One region of the Kribbella sp. NPDC050281 genome, then DNA from elsewhere that is predicted to be linked to it. Evidence: riboswitches for the same ligand, from Rfam matches in the RefSeq annotation. Region 1 holds a riboswitch; each other region holds the start of a gene.
The links. Region 1 has a riboswitch for thiamine pyrophosphate ahead of thiC (phosphomethylpyrimidine synthase ThiC). Riboswitches for the same ligand answer to the same signal wherever they lie in the genome.
Positions count from the first base shown of each region.

Region 1 (2,257 bases):
GTACTCGCGCAGGATCTCGCACAGCTCGGCGAAATGCGTGTACAGGAAGGACTCCTGGTGATGCGCGAGGCACCAGGCCGCCATGATCGACCCGCCTCGCGACACGATCCCGGTGATCCGGCGCGCGGTCAGCGGGACGTACCGCAGCAGGACGCCCGCGTGCACGGTCATGTAGTCGACGCCCTGCTCGCACTGCTCGATCACCGTGTCGCGGTACACCTCCCACGACAGGTCGGCCGGATCGCCCTTCACCTTCTCCAGCGCCTGGTACAGCGGCACGGTCCCGATCGGCACCGGCGAGTTGCGCAGGATCCACTCCCGCGTCTCATGGATGTTCTTGCCGGTGGACAGGTCCATCACCGTGTCCGCGCCCCACCGGGTGGCCCAGACCAGCTTCTCCACTTCCTCCTCGAGCGAGCTTGTCACCGCCGAGTTGCCGATGTTCGCGTTCACCTTCACCAGGAACTTCTTCCCGATGATCATCGGCTCGCTCTCCGGGTGCCGCCGGTTCGCCGGGATCACGGCCCGGCCGCGCGCGACCTCGGACCGGACGAACTCCGGGTCCATGCCCTCCCGCAGGGCGACGTACCTCATCTCCTCGGTGACGGTGCCGGCCCGCGCATGCGCCAACTGGGTCAGTGGCGCGCGCCCGGCGATCCAGTCCCGCCGCAGCGCGGGCAGACCGGCTTGTACGTCGATCCGCGCCGACGCGTCCGTGTACGGACCGGACGTGTCGTACAGGTCGAAGTGTTCGCCGTTCGTGAGGTGGACGCGACGGGCCGGGACCTCCAGCTCGCCGCGATAGATCTTCTCCGAGCCCGAGATCGGGCCGGTGGTGACAGTGGGCCGAATCGTGCTGACAGTCACTGTGCTGCTCCCTACGCCGGAATTACCCGGACAGGTTCGGCGGTCGGCGGCGCCGGACAGGTTTCCTGGCCAGCCGCCCTCTCAGCCCGCTACGGTGCGAGCTCCCGCGATCTCCAATTGTCACGGTTACTCTAACCCGCCGTCTTGACCGGGCCGGTAGCGTCGGGGGATGCGAGACCTCGTGTACCCGCCCGTGATCGGCTTCGCGAAGACCGCGTTCAAGGTGCTCGACCTGAAGATCCGGCTGACCGGGACAGAGAACGTGCCGCGGACCGGTGGCGCGGTGATCGCGCTGAATCACATCAGCTATGTCGACTTCATCCTGGGCGGGTTCGGCGCGGTGCCGAGCAAACGGCTGGTCCGCTTCATGGCCAAGGACGTGCTGTTCCGCAACCGGTACTCCGGTCCGTTGATGCGCGGCATGCACCACATCCCGGTGGACCGGTCGGCGGGCACGGCGTCGTACCGGGAGGCGATCCGCTACCTGAACGACGGCGAGATCGTCGGGGTGTTCCCCGAGGCAACGATCAGCCGGTCCTTCGAGCTGAAGGAGTTCAAGTCCGGCGCGGTCCGGATGGCCGCGGAGGCCGGCGTACCGGTCATCCCGCTGATCCTGTGGGGGACGCAGCGGATGCTGACGAAGGACCATCCGCGCGACTTCTCCCGGCATCGCGCGATCGCGATCACCGTTGGCGAGCCGATCACGGTCGGCACCGACGACGACGCGGCCGAGACGACCGCTCACCTGCGGATGACGATGGCCGGGATGCTGGATCGGACCATCCGCGACTACCCGGAGCAGCCGGCCGGCGCCTGGTGGCTGCCCGCGTCGTACGGCGGTGGTGCGCCCTCGCCCGCGGAAGCGGAAGGCCTGGACCAGGAGGAGCTCGCCCGGCGAGCGACCCGCCGCAAGTAAGTACACCGTCAGTAACGCGGACAAGACCTTGACCCCCGGGTGACCCCGAGGGTACGAAAGGCTCTTGTTGACAGTGCAGGAAACCTGGGGGGTCCCTGTGACGCCGGCCGGTCGGCGGCGGTACTCGGGTAGGCGGGGATGGTTGTGGTCGATTCACCGGAAGAGCTGCATCTCTTCGAACCGGGGATGCTGGCGGTGGCGCCGCATGTCGCAGAGCACATCCCGGACGCCGGCGTCTACTTCGTCGACTGGGCCATCCAGGACCTGCCCGCCGACCGCGCCCGCGAGGTCGAGTCCGCGGTGAACGGCAGGCGCTGCCAGAACGGCTGGTTCCCGCTGGAGAGCCTGGACAGCATCGGCAGCCGCGGGTACTGGCGTGGTCCGCTCACCTACCTGGCCCGGATGACGGCCGACGACACGACGATCCTGCAGGAGTGGTCGACCAACGGGCTCACCGGCGACGACCAGAGCCGG
Region 1 is NZ_JBFAKS010000008.1:182,378-184,634, reverse strand. It holds gene thiC (phosphomethylpyrimidine synthase ThiC) at 1-867, opposite strand, end outside; TPP riboswitch at 858-985, opposite strand; gene AB0I34_RS11625 (lysophospholipid acyltransferase family protein) at 1,037-1,783, shown strand; gene AB0I34_RS11620 (hypothetical protein) at 1,922-2,257, shown strand, end outside.

Region 2 (2,257 bases), on a different contig from region 1:
TCAGGTAGAGGAACTCCGTGTAGTTGCCCAGGTCAACCAATAGTGCGAGCGCCGTGGCGACCACGCCGATAGCGACCGAGATCCACCGGCGGTCGATGTGACCGATCAGGTTGTGCGTGGCCATCGTGGTCGAGTAGACGTTCGCGTAGGCCTCGTCGACCTCGTCCACCAGCAGCACGAACAGCGCGATCGCACCGGCGGGCAGCGTGACCAGCGCGGTGATCACGTCCTCGCTGTTGGTCTGCAGGGTGGCGACCGCGAAGACGCCCAAGGCGTAGTACGCGATCGCGGCCAGGCCGTAGCCGAGTGCGGAGCCGGCGAACGCTGCCTTGTTGGTGCGCGAGTGCCGGGTGTAGTCGGCGGCCAGCGGCGCGAACGACACCACACCGGCGGCGGCCAGGTCGACGGCCGGCCAGAAGCCGAACACGCTGTCCTGCGGCAGATCGTGCACCGGCTTGCTGAGCACCTGCACGAACAGGTAGACCGACGCGATCAGCACCAGCCAGACCATGAACTTCCGCAGCACCTTCACGCTGCCCAGTGGTCGTACGGCCATCGCCGTGGCGATCACTCCCGCCACCAGGACGAACAGCCAGCGCCACCGCTCGCTGGTGACCGCGACCGCGGCCTGCGCGATGACGATGATCTCCATCGTTGCCCAGCCGACGTTCTGGGCGATGTTCAGCACGGTCGGCGCGATCGAACCGCGACGGCCGAACAGACCGCGCAGACTCGCCATCGCCGGTGCGCCGGTCTGCGAGCCGAACACGGCTGCGCCGCCGAGCACCAGGGCACCGATCCCGCAGCCGACGACGACCGCGAGCAGGCCCTGCGCGAGTGAGCCCGTGTACGCCGCCACCAGCGCACCGGTGACCGGGCCGAACAGCGAGATGCCGAAGTTCCCCCAGAGGGTGAACTGGTCCAGGAACCCGAGCGTGCGCGGAGAGTCCGTGGTGAGGACGAGTGGCGCCTCGGTCTGATCGGCAGGACGAACAACAGTACTGGTCATGGTGACCCGCTCCCTACGCCGGCATTACCCGGTCAGGTTCAGGCGGTCGGCGACCCGGCTGTGCTCAGCTCGTCGCCCTCTCAGCCCGCGCGTTCGGTGCGAGCTCCCGCAAGGATTGCTACCGCGTCAACGATAACGCGTCAGGCAGGATCCGGCGCGGCGGCCGCCCGCTGGATGAGAGCGGCCAGCTCCGGACCGTTGGTCACCACCGGCATGTGCGCGCCGGTCGGCAGGGTCCGCGCCTCACCGTGGCACAGCTCGGCCAGCCGTGCGACCCACTCGGCCGTGGACACCAGATCGTGCCGGCCGCGCACGATCATCACCGGCGCCCGCACCCTGCCGATGACCGCGCCCAGATCGTGGCGCCTGGCCGCCTCGCCGGCGCGCGCGATCGAGGACAGCGTCGTACGGGCGTACTGCGGGGTGACGACCCGGATCAGCCGTGGCGAATCCGGTACGGCGGAACCCAGCCAGCGAGCGGCCAGGTCCACCCAGCTCGACGCCCGGATGTCTCCGGTCGGTGCGACCAGGACCAGGGCGTGGACCAGTTCGGGGAAGGCGATCGCGGTCTCGACCACGATCTGGCAGCTGGCCGAGTGCCCGACCAGGACCGACCGCTCCCGGATCTTGTCCGCCAGCACAGTCCCGAGAGCCTGCGGACGCAGATCCTCCCTGGCACCGGCCGGTTCGCCGTACCCGGGCATGCTGACCAGGTGGTAGGGCGTGGTGAGGTGCTCGACGGTTCGGTCGTACGACGCCGGCCCGAGGCCGAGACCCGGGACCAGGACGACGGGGACGGTCACTCCCAGGGTGGCCGGTCCGGGCGGGCCTGGACGACCGGGTTGCCGAGCTCGGGTTTGAGTTCGCGGTAGCCGAGGGTGAAGCCGGCCGCGAGGATCAACAGGCCGAGGCCACCCCAGCCGTACGCCGTGGGCAGCCGGTGCACCGAGTCGTCGATCGCGCCCATGCCGGTCGACAGGATCATGATCAGCCAGATCAGGATCGGGACCATCGACACCGCGACCAGCAGCAGCCCGCCGAGCTCGACCGGATCCGGCTGCCGGCCGGCCCTCCGGCGGGCGAGCACGTCCCGGCCCCACATCCAGAGCGCGACCGCGCCGACCAGGAGCAGCAGGAGCTGGCCGATCGTGTCGATCACGTCGGTGCGCAGGGGGTGGTTGAGCGGCGAGCCAGGAGCCTGCGAGATCTCCCTGAGGGCAACCCGCTGGATCGAGATGACCAGCAGGC
Region 2 is NZ_JBFAKS010000001.1:296,683-298,939, forward strand. It holds gene AB0I34_RS01550 (cytosine permease) at 1-1,009, opposite strand, end outside; TPP riboswitch at 1,003-1,129, opposite strand; gene AB0I34_RS01555 (alpha/beta hydrolase) at 1,150-1,812, opposite strand; gene AB0I34_RS01560 (hypothetical protein) at 1,809-2,257, opposite strand, start outside.
Region 2: linked by a shared signal. The riboswitch ahead of AB0I34_RS01550 (cytosine permease) and the one ahead of thiC (phosphomethylpyrimidine synthase ThiC) in region 1 are both predicted to bind thiamine pyrophosphate.

Region 3 (2,257 bases), 130 kb from region 1:
CACCACGCTGCTTCTGTTCCAGCCGGGTGATGTCCGGCCGTGGTTCCTACGCTCCGAGGACTACGTCGGTGCCGGTCCTGCCCTTGCTTGGGACGGCCCCCTGGACCTGCGGCCAGAGCAGGCGGTCTCGTTCTCCCTGAGCGCACTGCTCCTCGACCACCCGCTGGACTTGTCCCAAGCCCGCACGCTGATGGGTCGCCTGCTTTAGCCGAAGGATGCGATGCCCGTCGCTGGGGAGGAGGCGAGGGCGGAGTGCCAGCGGCGGGGGACCCGGCCGGCCAGGCGGGCGGCGCGGCCGGCGGCGACCGCGTCGCGCATCGCGGCCGCCATCAAGGCAGGCCTCTCCGCGCGCGTGACCGGGGTGGCGAGCATGACCGCGTCACACCCGAGCTCCATCGCCAGCGCCGCGTCGCTCGCCGTACCGATTCCGGCGTCGACGATCACCGGGACGTTCGCGGCCTCGGCGATCAGCGCGAGGTTGTGGGGATTGCGGATCCCGAGCGCGGAACCGATGGGCGCCGCCAACGGCATCACCGCCGCACACCCAGCCTGCTCGAGGCGGCGTGCGAGGATCGGGTCGTCGTTCGTGTACGGGAGCACGGTGAAGCCGTCGGCTACCAAGGTGTCCACGGCATCGAGCAACTCGACCGGGTCGGGCATCAGCAAGTGGTCGTCGGCAACGACCTCGACCTTGATCAGGTCGGTCTGCAAGGCCTCCCGGGCCATCCGCGCGGTGAGCACCGCCTCCGCGGCGGTGTGACAACCGGCCGTATTGGGCAGCACCTCGATACCGTGCTTCGCCAGTACGTCGAGGACCGAGCCCTCGTGGCCGGTGCCGAGCCGGCGCATCGCGACCGTGGTGAGTTGGGTGCCGGAGGCAATCAATGCCTCCTCCATCACTTCCAGGTTGGCCGAACCGCCCGTACCCATGATGAGACGCGAGGTGTACGTCCGCCCGCCGAGCTCCAATGGGTCGTCCATGTCAGCCTCCCTGGACCGCGCTGACGATCTCGACCCGGTCGCCCGGCTTGAGCGTGGTACCGGCCCACTCGCTGCGCGTGAGCACGGTCTGGTTGACCGCGACCGCGATCCCGGTGGTGCGGTCGGAGTACTCCTGGATCAGGTCGGCAACGGACTTCCCCGGTGCGACCGTGGTCTCTGTACCGTTCACCCAGACGGATTCCTGCATCGCTTCCTCCCTACGCCGGAATTACCCGATTCAGGTTCAGCGGTCGGCGACGCCGTACACAGTCGCCCTCTCAGCCCGCTCCGGTGCGAGCTCCCGCGGCAGTCCGACACTAACCACCAGAGGCGATCGAGACAACCCAGTCTCAGGCGATGCGATTGGCCGTGAGCTCCAGGTGGAGGTCCAGTTTCTGGGCGACCATGAGGTTGACGGCCGCGTTCCAGCTCACCGACCAGCGCTTGCGCAGCAGCGGAAGCGATCCGGTGAAGGCGACCCCATCATCGGTACCTGTCAGTTCCAGCGGTACGACGACCGGCCGCGTGGCGCCACGGATCGTGAGATTCCCCGTCACCGTGAACGTCGTCACACCGGTCTGGCTCACCTTCGTGGACCTGAACCTGATCGACGGATACGTCTCCGCGTCGAGGAAATGCTCACGCAGCGCGGCGTCCCGCCGCCGGTCGCCGGTCTGGATGCTGTCCGCCTGAATCGTCAGATCCGCCGTGGACCGGCCCGGATCCTCCCCATCCAGCCGAAGCACCCCACTGAACACCTCGAACTCCCCAGGAACCCGAGGTCCAACCGTGTGCCGCGCCGTAAACCCCAACCTCGACCGCGCCGCATCCACCGCGTACTCCCCAGTCAATTCCCTCAACATCGTCGTCGTAGTCATGCATGTACGACGAGACCGCCATCCGAACTGTCAGGCTTCAGGACCAGGCGGAGAAGGGCGAGGCTCGCGAGGGCGGCGACGAAGGTAGGAACCGTCCACCAGCCGAGGGCGTGGTAGAGGCGTACGGCGGTCCAGGAGCCGAGGCTGCCGGCGGAGTAGGCGCAGACCATGTACGCCGTGTTCATCGCGCTGCGCCGGCCGGGGTCGAGTTGGTAGATCCGCGTGACGTTCGCGACCATCCCCGACTGCATCGACACATCGAGGACGAGTACGCCGGCCACGAGGAGCGTGAGTCCCAGCGCACCACCGGCGTACGCACCCAGCATGAGTACGGCGGCGAGAACAGTTCCGGCCAGGATCCAGGCCGTCACGGCATCCGGCGTACGGCGATCGACGAT
Region 3 is NZ_JBFAKS010000008.1:51,208-53,464, forward strand. It holds gene AB0I34_RS10910 (DUF6807 family protein) at 1-208, shown strand, start outside; gene AB0I34_RS10915 (thiazole synthase) at 205-981, opposite strand; gene thiS (sulfur carrier protein ThiS) at 983-1,189, opposite strand; TPP riboswitch at 1,180-1,296, opposite strand; gene AB0I34_RS10925 (YceI family protein) at 1,332-1,859, opposite strand; gene AB0I34_RS10930 (MFS transporter) at 1,856-2,257, opposite strand, start outside.
Region 3: linked by a shared signal. The riboswitch ahead of thiS (sulfur carrier protein ThiS) and the one ahead of thiC (phosphomethylpyrimidine synthase ThiC) in region 1 are both predicted to bind thiamine pyrophosphate.